2 regions of the Lysobacter koreensis genome follow, and region 2 is predicted to be linked to the other one. Evidence: riboswitches for the same ligand, from Rfam matches in the RefSeq annotation. Region 2 holds a riboswitch; the other holds the start of a gene.
What was found. A riboswitch is a leader RNA that binds a small molecule or an ion and turns the genes downstream of it on or off. The one in region 2 is predicted to bind cobalamin.
Positions count from the first base shown of each region.

Region 1: another riboswitch for cobalamin. It lies ahead of ACFQZQ_RS08030 (ribonucleoside-diphosphate reductase subunit alpha); the one in region 2 lies ahead of btuB (TonB-dependent vitamin B12 receptor).

Region 1 covers NZ_JBHTIH010000003.1:585,020-592,256, reverse strand. The annotation lists gene pyk (pyruvate kinase) at 1-1,189, opposite strand, end outside; gene ACFQZQ_RS08045 (GNAT family N-acetyltransferase) at 1,253-1,867, shown strand; gene ACFQZQ_RS08040 (HAD-IA family hydrolase) at 1,864-2,514, opposite strand; gene ACFQZQ_RS08035 (phosphoglycerate kinase) at 2,518-3,693, opposite strand; cobalamin riboswitch at 3,984-4,223, shown strand; gene ACFQZQ_RS08030 (ribonucleoside-diphosphate reductase subunit alpha) at 4,608-6,977, shown strand; gene ACFQZQ_RS08025 (ribonucleotide-diphosphate reductase subunit beta) at 7,166-7,237, shown strand, end outside.
Region 2 covers NZ_JBHTIH010000007.1:86,052-93,288, reverse strand. The annotation lists gene ACFQZQ_RS12480 (hypothetical protein) at 1-313, shown strand, start outside; gene btuB (TonB-dependent vitamin B12 receptor) at 386-2,332, opposite strand; cobalamin riboswitch at 2,451-2,705, opposite strand; gene ACFQZQ_RS12470 (TfoX/Sxy family protein) at 2,744-3,103, opposite strand; gene ACFQZQ_RS12465 (GAF domain-containing protein) at 3,100-3,585, opposite strand; gene bioD (dethiobiotin synthase) at 3,641-4,351, shown strand; gene ACFQZQ_RS12455 (efflux RND transporter periplasmic adaptor subunit) at 4,444-5,622, shown strand; gene ACFQZQ_RS12450 (efflux RND transporter permease subunit) at 5,801-7,237, shown strand, end outside.

The DNA.
Region 1 (7,237 bases), on a different contig from region 2:
TCGAGCGGAACCGCGACAGGAAGCGCGCGGTGCCGCCGGACTCGGTCATCGCCACGATCGCGCCGACGCCGATGTGCTCGGATAGGAACATCGCCGCCATCGCGATCGCCTGGTCGGCGCGCTGCAGGTTGCGCGGCGCCTTCTCGAAATCGGTGTCCATCTCGAACTGGCGTTCGGCGCCCAGGCAGATGCGCGACATCGCCTCGACCGCCTTGACCGGGTATTTGCCGGCCGCGGACTCCTGCGACAGCATCACCGCGTCGGTGCCGTCGATCACCGCATTGGCCACGTCGAGCACCTCCGCGCGGGTCGGGATCGGGCTTTCGACCATGGACTGCAGCATCTGGGTGGCGGTAATCACCACCCGGTTCTGCGCCAGCGATTCGCGGATGATCTTCTTCTGCAGGCCGGGTAGTTCGGCATCGCCGATCTCCACGCCGAGGTCGCCGCGCGCGACCATCACCACGTCGCTGGCTTCCACGATCTCGACCAGGTTCTCGATCGCCTCGGCGCGTTCGATCTTCGACACCAGCGCCGCATCGCTGCCGGCGGCGCGGGCGATCGCGCGGGCGTCGTGCATGTCCTGTGCGGTGCGGCAGAACGACACGGCGATGAAGTCGACGCCGATCTGCGCGGCGACCACGATCAGTTCCTTGTCGCGCTCGGTGAGCGCGCCCAGCGACAGCCCGCCGCCTTGCTTGTTCAACCCCTTGCGGTCGGACAAGGCGCCGTCGTTGAGCACGGTGCTGATGATGCGCTCGCCTTCGACCGCATCCACGCGCAGCTGCATCATGCCGTCGTCGAGCAGCAGGGTGTCGCCGGCCTGCACGTCGCCGGGCAGGCCGAGGTAGCTGACCCCGACCTCGCGCGTCGTGCCCAAGGGCGCGTCGCTGCGCGCGACCAGGTCGAAGCGATCGCCGGCCTTGAGTTCGACCCGGCCTTCGGCGAAGCGCTCGATGCGGATCTTCGGCCCCGGCAGGTCGGCGAGGATGCCGACCTCACGACCGACGCGCAGCGCGGCCTCGCGCACCGCGTTGGCACGCGCGACCTGCGAGGCGGGATCGCCGTGCGAGAAGTTGAGGCGGACCACGTCGACCCCGGCGGTCAGCAGCGCATCGAGCACTCCCGGCACATCGGTGGCCGGGCCGAGGGTGGCGAGGATCTTGGTACGGCGAAGCGGTGTCGGCATGGCAGACTTCCTAGAGTGCAATGAACGCTAGCACAGCTCCCGAGCACCCAGGATTGCCCACCCATGACGATGGCAGGCGACGACGCTGCACCCACCTCGACGCAAGACACCGCGAGCGTGCTGGATGACCTGCCGGTGCTGGACGGCGAGCGCATCCGCCTGCGCGGCTTCCGCGAAGACGACCTGCATGACCTGTATGCGGTGCATTCGGACCCGCAGGTGATGCGCTACTGGAGCTTTCCGGCGTGGACGGAGCTGGCGCAGGCGCAGGACCGCCTCGCCAACGCGATGTCGGGCCGCGATCCCCGGCGGTTGCTGTGCTGGGCGATCGCCGAGCGCGGCGACGACCGCCTGGTCGGCGGCGTGACCCTGTTCTCGATCGACCGCGCCCAGGGACGCGCCGAGGTCGGCTATTCGTTGCGCTCCGACCGCTGGGGCCGCGGGCTCGCGCGGGAGGCGCTGCAACTGGCACTGGCCCACGCGTTCGACGGACTGGGACTGCGCCGCGTCGAGGCCGACGTCGACCCGCGCAACGCCGCCTCGTGCGCACTGGTCGAACGTTTTGGCTTCGTGCGCGAAGGATTGCTGCGCGAGCGCTGGCTGGTGGCTGGCGAGCTGCAGGATTCGGCGATCTATGGCCTGCTCGCGCGCGACTGGCGCGCGCGCCAGGGCGGCTAGGCGGCCAGCAACACCGGCAGTTCCGCGGGCGCGGCCGCCAGATGGTCGGCCCCGGCACCGCGCAACTCGGCCTCGCCGCCGAAACCCCACAGCACGCCGATGTTGCGCATGCCGTGGTGGCGCGCGCCGTCGATGTCCATGTGGCGGTCACCGATCATCCAGCACTCGTCCGCCTGCAAACCGAGACGTTGCAGCGCCTCGGCGATCAGCTCGGGCTTGTCGCTGAGGCGGCCATCGGCGGTGGCGCCGATCACGTCGTCGAAGCGCCGACCGAACGGCAAGTGTTCGACGATCTTGCGCGCGTGCGGCTCGTTCTTAGCGGTCACGACCGCGAGCCGGTAACCATCCGCATGCAGGGCCTCGACGGTGTCGCCGATGCCGGGATACACCTCGTGCTCGGCCCAGCCGTGGGTCTCGAAACGGTCGCGGTAGTGATCGACGGCCTGCTCGACCCGCACCGGATCGCGCAGCAGCGGCGAAAAGCTGGTGCGCAGCGACGGTCCGATCCAGCGCCGCAGCTCGTCCTGCGGCGGCACCGGGTGTGCCATCTGGGTCAACGCATGCGCGACGCAGCGGGTGATGCCGATCGCCGAATCGATCAGGGTGCCGTCGAGGTCGAAGAACAGCGTGGCGCGCGCGGGCCGCATCACTCAGCCGGCCCGTTGCTTGAGCGCGCTGACCGCCGGCAGTTCCTTGCCTTCCAGGAATTCGAGGAACGCACCGCCGCCGGTGGAGATGTAGCTGACGTCCCCGGCGATGCCGTACTTGTCGACCGCAGCGAGGGTATCGCCGCCGCCGGCGATCGAGAACGCCTTCGACGCCGCGATCGCGCGCGCCAGGGTTTCGGTGCCGCCGCCGAACGCGTCGAATTCGAACACGCCGACCGGGCCGTTCCAGACCACGGTGCCGGCGGCCTTGATCAGCCCGGCGTAGCGCGCGGCGGTATCCGGGCCGATGTCGAGGATCATGTCATCGGCGCCGACCGCATCGACGGCCTTGACCGTGGCCGGGGCGTCGGCGGCGAAGGTTGGCGCGACCACCACGTCGGTCGGCACCGGAATGTCGGCGCCGCGCGCCTGGGCATCGCGCATGATCTGCTTCGCGGTGTCGACCAGGTCCATCTCGACCAGCGACTTGCCCACCGAATGCCCCATCGCGGCGATGAAGGTGTTGGCGATGCCGCCGCCGACGATCAGCTGGTCGACCTTGGACACCAGCGACGACAGCAGCTCGAGCTTGGTCGAGACCTTGGAGCCGGCGACGATCGCCAGCAGCGGCCGTGCCGGGGCGTCGAGCGCCTTGCCCAGCGCGTCGAGTTCGGCCATCAGCAGCGGACCGCCGGCGGCGACCTTTGCGTGGCGGATCACGCCATGGGTGGAGGCCTGGGCGCGATGCGCGGTGCCGAACGCGTCCATGACGAACACGTCGCACAGCGAGGCGTACTGCTTCGACAGGGTTTCATCGTCCTTGCCCTCGCCGACGTTCATGCGGCAGTTCTCGAGCAGCAGCAGCTGGCCCGGCAGCACCTCGACGCCCTTGACCCAATCCTTGACCAGCGGCACCTCGATGCCGAGCAGTTCCGACAAGCGCGCGGCGACCGGTGCCAGCGAATCGGCCTGGCTCCACACGCCTTCCTTCGGCCGGCCCAGGTGCGAAGTCACCATCACCGCCGCGCCCTTCGCCAGCGCCAGCTGCATCGTCGGCAGCGCCGCGGTGATGCGCTGCTCGGAGGTGATGCGGCCGGCCTCGATGGGCACGTTGAGGTCTTCGCGGATCAGCACGCGCTTGCCGGCGAGATCGAGGTCGGTCATGCGGACGATGGTCATGGGGTGGCCTTGAGTGGAAGTGTTTGGAATGCGGCGCAGGCGTTTCAGAGCGTCGTCATCCCCGCGTCCGAGTGGACTTATTCAATCGAAATCGGGGATCCAGTGACGTTCGCGATTGCGTCGAAGTCGCTGGATTCCTGCTTTCGCAGGAATGACGGGCAAGGGGAGCCATCTGGGGCCGCCGCGCCATGGCCGCGCATTGTCCCGTCCGCGCCGCTTCGCGGCAAATCGCGGTGGCGATGGGCCTCCGAGCAAAACCCAACATTTAGCGTTGACGAAAGAAAAATACGCGCTATGTTGTGGCCGTCGGTGCCGGCTTTGCGGTCGGCTGAAAAGGGAAGCTCGGTGCGGACATGCATTCACCAGAATGCCGCGTCCAAGGCCGGCACTGCCCCGCAGCGGTATGGGAAACGAAGGTGGTCATTGCACTGGGCGCGCCTCGCGCCCGGGAAGCGACCCCCGGTAGGCGACACCACGAACGTGGCTGTCACGTCCCGAGTCCGAAGACCTGCCGACAGCCGCGCGATGCACACCGCGCGGTGACCGGCCAGGGAATCTTCGGGGGAAGACGGTCGGTGTCGCTCCGCGTCGGCGTGCCGGCGGGTCCGCCGCAGTCTCCGGCTCAGCGACACCCGCATTCCACCCTCCAGATTCCGCGCCCGCGGGGGCGTGGCCGTGCCGTCGGCGCCGCGCATGCGGTCTTGCCGACGGTGCGTCGTCGCTCCCGTGCGCAGCCCTTCGAGGGGAAGGGTTGCGAGCCGTGCGCCATGCACTGGAGCCTTGCCATGAACATTTCTTCCGACGCCCTCGCGGTCGACACGCCCGCCCAAAGCCCCTCGTTCGTTCCCGAAGCGCACGCGCAGCCGCGTCCCGCGCCCGGGTTCGCGCTGACCCCGCCCGCCGCCAACCTGACCATGAGCGTGACCAAGCGCAGCGGCCGTCGCGAGCCGGTCGACCTCAACAAGATCGTCCGCGCGGTGACCCGCACCTGCGACGGCCTGCACGCCGTCGACCCGATGCGCGTCGCCACGCGCACCATTTCCGGCCTGTACGACGGCGCGAGCACGCGCGAGCTCGACGAGCTGTCGATCCGCACCGCCGCACTGCTGACCGCCGAGGAGCCCGAGTACGGTCGCCTCGCCGCGCGCCTGCTCGGCAACGTGATCGAAAAGGAAGTCGCCGGCATCGAGATCCACGCGTTCTCGCAATCGGTGGTGCGCGGCCACGAACTGGGCCTGATCAACGACCGCCTGCTCGGCTTCGTGCAGGCCAATGCGCGCAAGCTCAACGACGCGATCGACGACTCGCTCAACACCCGCTTCGATTACTTCGGCCTGCGCACGCTGTACGACCGCTATCTCTTGCGCCACCCGACCGCGCGCACCGTGATCGAGACCCCGCAGCAGTTCTTCCTGCGCATCGCCTGCGCGCTGAGCGAGGACATCGGCGACGCGCTGGCGCTGTACCGGCGCATGGCCATGCTCGACTACCTGCCGAGCTCGCCGACCCTGTTCAACGCCGGCACCACCCACGAGCAGTTGTCGAGCTGCTTCCTGCTCGACTCGCCCGAGGATTCGCTGGAGAGCATCTACAAGCGCTACATGGACGTGGCCAAGCTCAGCAAGTTCAGCGGCGGCATCGGCCTGGGCTACACCCGCATCCGCTCGCGCGGTTCGCTGATCCGCAGCACCAACGGCCTGAGCAACGGCATCGTGCCGTGGCTGAAGACGCTCGACGCCTCGGTCGCCGCGGTCAACCAGGGCGGCAAGCGCAAGGGCGCGGCCTGCGTCTACCTGGAGCCGTGGCACGCCGACATCGAGGAGTTCCTCGAACTGCGCGACAACACCGGCGACGAGGCGCGTCGCACCCACAACCTCAACCTCGCCAACTGGATCCCGGACGAGTTCATGCGCCGGGTCGAGGCGGATGCCGAGTGGTCGCTGTTCGACCCGGCCACGCTGATGAAAGCGGGGGCGCCGCAGCTGACCGACCTGTACGGCGAGGCGTTCGAGCGCGCCTACGCCGCGGCCGAAGCCGCCGGCCTCGCCCACAAGCAGGTCAAGGCGCGCGAGCTGTACGGGCGGATGATGCGCACCCTGGCGCAGACCGGCAACGGCTGGATGAACTTCAAGGACAAGTGCAACCGCGCGTCGAACCAGACCCTGCGCGCCGACAACGTCATCCACCTGTCGAACCTGTGCACCGAGATCCTCGAGGTCACCTCGCAGGACGAGACGGCGGTGTGCAACCTGGGCTCGATCAACCTGTCGCATCACGTCGAGCTGTTTTCGGAAGGCCTGGTGCACGGCGAGGCGGGTCGCTTCGACTTCGACAAGCTCGCCGAGACCGTGCGCCTGGCCGTGCGCCAGCTCGACCGCGTGATCGATCTGAACTTCTACCCGATCGAGACCGCGCGCCGCGCCAACCTGCGCTGGCGCCCGGTCGGACTCGGGACCATGGGCCTGCAGGACGTGTTCTTCAAGCTGCGCCTGCCGTTCGATTCGGAAGCCGCGCGCCGGCTCTCGCGCGAGATCGCAGAAAGCATCTACTTCCATGCGCTGTCGGCCTCCAACGAACTGGCGATCGAGCACGGCAAGCACCCGAGCTTCGGCGACACCCGCGCCGCGCACGGCGAGCTGCAGTTCGAGGCCTGGGGTGTGGTGCCGGCGCAGGCCGAGCGCTGGGACGGCCTGCGCCAGCGCATCGCCGAGCACGGCCTGCGCAATTCGCTGCTGATCGCGATCGCACCGACCGCGACCATCGCCTCGATCGCCGGCTGCTACGAGTGCATCGAGCCGCAGGTCAGCAACCTGTTCAAGCGCGAGACGCTGTCGGGCGATTTCCTGGTCGTGAACCGCTACCTCGCCGACGAGCTCAAGCAACTCGGGCTGTGGACGCCGGAGTTGCGCGACCGCATCAAGCTCGCCGAAGGCTCGATCCAGGGCATCGCCGAGATCCCCGAGTTGCTGCGCCAGGTGTACCGCACGGTCTGGGAGGTGCCGATGCGCTCGCTGATCGACATGGCCGCCGAGCGCGGCGCGTTCATCGACCAGAGCCAGTCGCTCAACCTGTTCATCGAGAGCCCGAACATCGGCCAGCTGTCGTCGATGTACATGTACGCGTGGAAACGCGGGTTGAAGACGACCTATTACCTGCGCTCGCGTCCGGCGACGAAGATCGCCAAGACCACCGTCGGCTCTGCCGCGACCGCCGCACCGGTCAGTACTGGCGATGCCATCGCCTGCTCGCTGGAAAGCCCCGAGAGCTGCGAAGCCTGCCAGTAGCCGCGTCCAGCCCCTCCCCTTGCGAAGCAGGGGGAGGTTGGGAGGGGGTGCTTTGGCTGTTGCCGTTGGTCTTGACCAGCAACCGCAACAGCAACAGCAACAGCACCCCTCCCCAGCCCTCCCCTGCTACGCAAGGGAGGGAGCAGGAGCCTCAGTCCCCGCAATTCCGGCCATCTTCGGAACCTGATATGACCCAGCCCGCCCACCTCCTCGACCCCGGCTTCGACCTCACCCTGCGGCCGATGCGCTACCCGCAGTTC
Region 2 (7,237 bases):
CGAGCGGTTTGCTTCCATCGCGCTCGCGCTAGGGCTCTTAGGGGTGTTCGGGTTGACCTGGCTGCATGCTGCCGGCGTTTTGGGGCTGGCCCGCCAGCCCTTGGTGCTACTGCTCTGGCTGTCATTGCTGCTGGCCGCGGTGTCATTGCCGCTGGCTTGGTGGCGTAGCGGCGTGATCCGCACCGAGGGCGGGTCGACTCATCGCGCGAGGCAGCCGGCGAAGTACTGGATCGGCTTCGTTGCGTTCGGGTTGGTGCTGGAAGCGCTTATCGCGACGCTGGTATTCATCGGTTGGCGCATCTGGAATGGCTAGCGTGAGAAGATGCAGGCAGCAACAAAAAAGCCCGGCGACTGCCGGGCTTTTTTGTTGCTGCGGGTGAGGCGATCAATCCACCGGCGCGTAGCGCAGGGTCAGGAAGAACTCGCGGCCGGGCTGGTGGTAGAACGCGGCCGTCTCGTACTGGCGATCGAAGACGTTGGCGGCGCGTGCCTGCAGCGTCCACGCCGGCGTGAACGCATACTCGGCGCGCACGTCGAGGGTCGCGTAGCCGCCCAGGCGGCGGGTGTTGGCGGCGTCGTCGAAGCGCGCACCCGAGCCGATCCCGGTGAAGCCGAGGCGGAAATCCCCGAAAGCGCGGTCCAGCTCGATGCGCGCGCTGTGCCGCGCGCGACGCGGCAGGCGGTTGCCGGCATTGGCGCCGCCGCCGCGGTTCTCGGTGTCGAGGACGCTGGCGCTGGCAGCGACGGTCCAGTCAGCGAAGGCGGTGTCGACGCCGAGTTCGGCGCCGCGCAGGCGGGCGCTGTCGAGGTTCTGCGGCACGAACATCGCGTCCAGCGAGATCAGGTCGTCGACGCGGGTGCTGAAGCCGTCCAGGCGCCAGCTGGCGCGGTCGCCGCGGTACGCGACGCCGGCTTCCCAGCTCTTCGATTCCTCGGGCACGAGGTTCGGGTTGCTGGTCGGGAAGCCGCCGAACGCGGGGAAATACAGCTCGTTGAAGGTCGGCGCCTTGAACGCGGTGCCGTAGCCAATCGTGGCGCGCCAGCCCTGCGCGAACGCGATGCCCCACGCGGCGCTGCCGGTGGTGTGGGTGCCGAACTGCTCGTTGTCGTCGTGGCGCGCGCTGGCCTCGAGCGACTGCGCGCCGAACGTGGCCTGGTACTGCGCGAACACGGCGTGGTTGTCGCGCTGCGTTTCATCGTAGGCGGTGCTGCTGTCGACGCGGTCGCGCAGCCAGTCCAGGCCCACGCTCAGCAACTGGCCCTCGCCCAGGCCGAAGTCGCCCTGCAGCGTGGCGCTGTCGCGGTCGGTGTCGAAGTGGCCCAGGTCGGCTTCGACGAAGCGGCCGCTGAAGCTGTCGAACTTGCGCAGAAAGTTGTCCGACGCGTCGGTGTTGCGGCCGACGCTGGCCTGCAGCTGCAGCCGCTGCGACGGGCGCCAGCTCGCCTTGCCGCCGAGCACCTGCTGCACGGTCTTGGACAGGTTGCCGAAGTCGCCGTCGTACTCGTTGCGGCCCTCGGCGCGCAGCGCGTGGGCGTCGAACTTCCACGCCTCGCTGGCATCGAAGCCGCCGCGCAGCGACAGCGAGCGGCTGCGGTAGGCGTCGCGGTCGGGTTCGGTGGTGAAGCAGCCGGCGAACACCGGGAAACCGATGCCACGGCAGGCATCGATGCCCTCGTCGTTGAGGTAGGACGCGTCGGCGCCGAACCAGCCGCGCCCGAGTCGGCCGCCGAAACCGACGCTGCCTTCGGCGAAGCCGTGGCTGCCGACCGTGGCGCTGGCGCGTGGCGCGCTGCGGTCGCGGTCGCTGCCGGCGCCGCGACGGGTGAACAGCTGGATCACGCCGCCGATCGCCTCGCTGCCGTACAGGCTCGAGCGCGGGCCGCGCACGATTTCGATGCGTTCGATCAGCGCCAGCGGCAGGTCCTGGAACGCGGCCAGCCCGGAGGTTGCCGAGCCGATGCGCACGCCGTCGACCAGCACCAGCACGTGGTCGGATTCGCTGCCGCGCAGGAACGCCGTGGTCAGCTTGCCGCTGCCGCCCTGATTAGACAGCGAGATGCCGGCGCGGCCGCGCAGCAGCTCGGGCAGCGAGCGCGCCTGGCTGCGTGCGATCGCGTCCTGGTCGATCACCTCGACCGGCGCAAGCGCGGCGTTGGCACTAGTCGGAGTGCGCGTGGCGGTGACGACCACGTCGTCCAGCTCGGTGGCCGGATCGGGCGACGAGCGTCCGACTTGCGCGTGGGCGAGGGCGGGCAGGCCGATGGCGAAGGCCACGGCCAGGGACAACGTGCTCAGCGAAAACGGGCTGGGTGACAGCAGGCGAAACGACATCGGGGATTCTCCAGCGCGGGCGCGCATCAGTGCAGGAAAGCCGCGTGGAGAAGGCAGGCGCCGCGAAGACGGGCGCGCGCAGGCGGCCCGTGTCGCTGCGCAATGCCCACCGCATCGCAACCAGTCGTGCATCGAGGCCGGTCTCCGGACTCGCGAGCGGGGCGCAGGGATCCGGCTGGGGACCTGCACTCCAGCCGCGACGCCTTCCCATGGGCTGCTTGCGCAGGAGCCACAGTGGCGGATGTCGCGGTTTGACTCGCTTACCGTTGCGGGGGCAGTGCCGGGCTGGTCGCACGTGGTCGTGGACGTCACCGGCTTCCCGTTTCAGCCCCTTGGCTTGCGCCGCGGGGTCACCTCAAAGCGCGCGCAGTCTACGCCAGCGATGGCGCCGGCGTCTGCCGCGCAGGGAGATCAGCCGTCGGAGTCGTCGGGGCCGGCGCGCATCGCCACGGTGTCGGCGGTGAGCACGGTGGTGGTCACCGGGCCGGCCGGCGGCCGGTAGCGCGGCGGCGGCAGCAGTGCGATTGCGGCTTCGGCGGCGCTGACCAGTTCGTGGCGGCGCTGGTCGGGAATCTCCTGCCAGTGGCAGTCGCCGAGCGCGCCCTCGATCGCGTACAGCAGGTTCAAAGTCGGCTTGAAGCCGGCCCGCTTGACGCGCATGAACGCCTCGACCGTGCCGATCGCGGCGATGTCATCGTGAGAGCGCAACCCTACCTGGCGCAACCAGGCGGCGGACTTGGGGCCGATGTTGCGCAATTTTTCAGCGGTCATGCGAGCGACTCCAAGTAGGCCTGGGCGATGGCTTCCAGACCTTGCTGGTCGTCCGCGTCGAAGCGGTCCAACTGCGGGCTGTCAATATCCAGAACGCCAAACAGCGCACCATCAGGCCGCACCAGCGGCACCACCACTTCCGATTGCGAGGCCGAATCGCAGGCGATGTGGCCGGGGAACGCATGCACGTCGGCGATGCGCTGGGTCTGCCGGGTCGACGCAGCTGCGCCGCACACGCCCTTGTCCAGCGGGATGCGCACGCATGCCGGCAGGCCCTGGAACGGACCGACCACCAGCTCGATGCCATCGAACAAGTAGAAGCCGGCCCAGTTCAACCCCGGCACGCCGTGGTAGATCAGCGCCGACAGGTTGGCGGCATTGGCGATCGGGTCGCGCTCGCCGGCCAGCAGCGCGCGTGCCTGGGCGAGGAGTTGGGCGTACTGCTCCGGCTTGCTGCCGGTAAGGGTGTGGGCGGAGAACATGCCCGAAGTGTAGCGCCGCGCACGGCGCGACGCGGCCGCGCAGTACGCTATGCCGATGAACCCGCGCAGCGTCTACGTCACCGGCACCGACACCGGCGTCGGCAAATCCGTCGCCAGTGCCGCGCTGCTGCACGCGTTGCGCGGGCGCGGTCTGCGCGCGGTCGGGATGAAGCCGGTCGCCAGCGGCTGCGTCCACACCATCGACGGCTGGCGCAACGACGACGCGCTGCTGCTGCAGGCGGCGAGCGATCCGCTAGCCGACCACGACCGGCCGGCGTACGCCGACATCAACCCGTTCCCATTCCCGTTGCCGCTGGCGCCGGAGTTGGCCGCCGCCGAGGCCGGCATCGAGCTGGCGCTGGCGCCGATCGTGCAGGCCTACGCACGTCTGGCCATGCAAGCCGACGCCGTGGTGGTCGAGGGCGTCGGCGGTTGGGCCGCGCCGCTGTCGGCCACGCTCGACCAGGTCGACCTGGTGCGCGCGCTGCGGCTGCCGGTAGTGCTCGTGGTCGGCCTGCGCCTGGGCTGTCTCAACCACGCGCGCCTGACCGCACGCGCGATCGCGGCGGACGGCGCGGAGCTGGTGGGCTGGATCGCGAGCGACATCGATCCGGCCATGGACCGCGCCGACGCCAATTTCGCGTTGCTACAACGCAGGCTGCCGGCCCCGTGTTGGGGTCGCCTGCCGTTTGCCGCCGCGCCCGACCCGCGGGCGCTGGCCCTGCATCTGGCTGTGCCGGATCCGGCGATTCGCCTGCAGGCGTGAGCCCACGCGCCGGTTGGGACTTCTGGCAGGGGGACAGCCGACTCCCTGCAAGGCTAAACTGATCAGTACAAGAAATGGACGACGAGGCTCCCATGCGCCGCACGATGCTGTTTTCTGGATTGCTGGTCGCCGGCCTGATCGGCCTGGCCGGTTGCGGCAAGGACGACGCCGCCGCAGGCGCCGGTGCAGGCGGGCCGCCCGGCGGCGAGATGCAACTGCCGGTCGAGACCGTGACCCTCAAGCCGCAGGCCCTCACCGCCGGCCTGCAGACCGTCGGCAGCCTGCGCGCCGACGAGTCGGTGGTGGTGCGCCCGGAGATCGCCGGCCGCATCCAGCGCATCCACTTCACCGAAGGCGGCCGCGTCGCCGCCGGGCAGGCGTTGTTCACGCTCGACGGCAGCCTCGCCCAGGCCAGCCTCAACGAGGCCTCGGCCAACCTCGCCAACAGCCGCGCCGCCGCCGCGCGCGCCGGCCAGCTGGTCGGTGAGAAGCTGATCGCGCGTGCCGATTACGACCGCACCCGGGCCGCGCTCGGGGTCGACCAGGCGCGCGTCGCCTCAGCCCGCACCGCGCTGTCGAAGATGACGCTGCGCGCGCCGTTCTCGGGCCAGATTGGCTTGCGCGAGGTCAGCGTCGGCGAGTTCGTCAACGCCGGCCAGGACCTGGTCACGATGGTGCGGCTGGACCCGATCGAGGTCGACTTCAGCATCCCGGAAAGCGCGCTGGCGCAGCTGCGCAACGGCCAGAAGCTCACGCTCACGGTCGACGCGTTCCCGGCCGACACCTTCGGCGGCCAGATCGTCGCGATCGACCCGGTGGTCGATGCCAACAGCCGCAGCGCCAAGGTCCGCGCGCAGATCCCGAACCCCGACGGCCGTTTGCGCCCGGGCCAGTTCGCCAAGCTGCAGCTCGACACCGGCACCGACAGCGCCGACGCGCTGCTGGTGCCCGAGCAGGCGCTGATGCAGGACGGCGACACCCGCTTCGTCTACACCGTGGTCGACGGCAAGGCCAAGAAGACCGTGATCAAGACCGGTGCCCGGGTGCCGGGCCTGGTGCAGGTGGTCGAAGGCCTCAAGGCCGGCGACGTGGTGATCACCGCCGGGCAGGCCAAGCCGATGATGCACGAGGGCGTCGGCGTGATGTCGCTGCCGCCGCCGGGGGCGGCCGCTCCGGCTGCCGGCACCCAGCCGCCGGCAGCCGGCGCGTCCCCCAATGCCGCGCCGAAGGCGGCGCCCGCCACCGAGAAACAGGCCGAAACGGCGAAGTAGTCGCAATTGAGCCCCTCTCCCGCCGGGAGAGGGGTTGGGGTGAGGGTTCGGCGCGAGCGTTTAGCTCCGAACTCGTCCCGAACCCTCATCCGCCCCAGCTGTTATCAAGGCCGGGGCACCTTCTCCCCAGGCCTTCGAAACGCGAGGGGAGAAGAAAAAGTCAAAAACGAGGCCCCCCATGGTCCTGTCCGACATCTCCATCCGCCGCCCGGTCTTCGCGACCGTGATCAACCTGGTCGTGCTGCTGGTCGGCATCATCGCCTACGACCGCCTCGCGGTCCGGCAGATCCCCAACGTCGACACGCCGGTGATCAACGTCAGCACCAACTACCCCGGCGCGTCCGCGCAGGTGATCGAATCGCAGGTCACCCAGCCGATCGAGGACGCGCTGTCGGGGGTCGAAGGCATCGAGTACATGCAGTCGGTCAGCCGCGAGCAGTCCAGCCAGGTGACCGTGCGCTTCCGCCTCGACCGCGACGCCGATGGCGCCGCGTCCGACGTCCGCGACCGCGTCGCGCAGGCACGGCAGGTGCTGCCGGAGGAAGTCGACGAGCCGATCATCCAGAAGCAGGAAGCCGACGCGCAGCCGATCATCTACCTCGCGTTTTCCTCGACCCGTCATTCGCAGGTCGAGATCGCCGATTACGCCGAGACCCTGGTCAAGGACCGCATCCAGCAGATCCCCGGCGTCGCCCAGGCGATCGTGTACTCCAGCACTTATGCGATGCGCGTGTGGCTGCAGCCGCAGCGCCTGGCCGGCTTCGGCCTGACCCCGGCCGACGTCGAGGCCGCGCTGCGCGCGCAGAACGTCGAGATCCCCGCCGGCCGCGTCGAAAGCGAGCAGCGCGAGTTCACCGTGCTGTCCGAAACCGACCTGAAGACGCCCGAGCAGTTCGGCGAGGTGATCCTCGGCGACGTCGACGGCTACCTGGTGCGCCTCAAGGACGTCGCCCGGATCGAGCTGGGCGCGCAGGAGGAACGCTTCCGCGCGCGCTACAACGGTCAGAACGCGGTGCCGCTGGCGGTGGTCAAGCAGGCGGTGGCCAACCCGCTCGACATCTCCACGGCGATCAAGGAGATGCTGCCGCAGATCCAGCGCACGTTGCCCGAGGGCATGAAGATCGAGGTCGCGTTCGACACCACGATCTTCATCGAAAAGTCGATCGAGGAGGTTTACAAGACCGTCGCCGAGGCGGTGGTGCTGGTGATCCTGGTGATCTTCCTGTTCCTGCGCAGCTGGCGCGCGACGCTGATCCCGCTGGTGACCATCCCGCTGTCGCTGGTCGGTGCGTTCGCGCTGATGTACGCGTTCGGCTTCACCATCAACACCCTCACCTTGCTGGCGATGGTGCTGGCGATCGGCCTGGTGGTCGACGACGCGATCGTGATGCTGGAGAACATCTACCGGCACATCGAGGAAGGCATGCCGCCGTTCCAGGCGGCGCTGCAGGGCAGCAAGGAGATTGGCTTTGCGATCATCGCGATGACGCTGACGCTGGCCGCGGTCTACGTGCCGCTGGCGTTCTCCACCGGCCGCACCGGCAAGCTGTTCGTCGAGTTCGCGTTGACCCTGGCCGGCGCGGTGATCGTCTCCGGTTTCACCGCGCTGACGCTG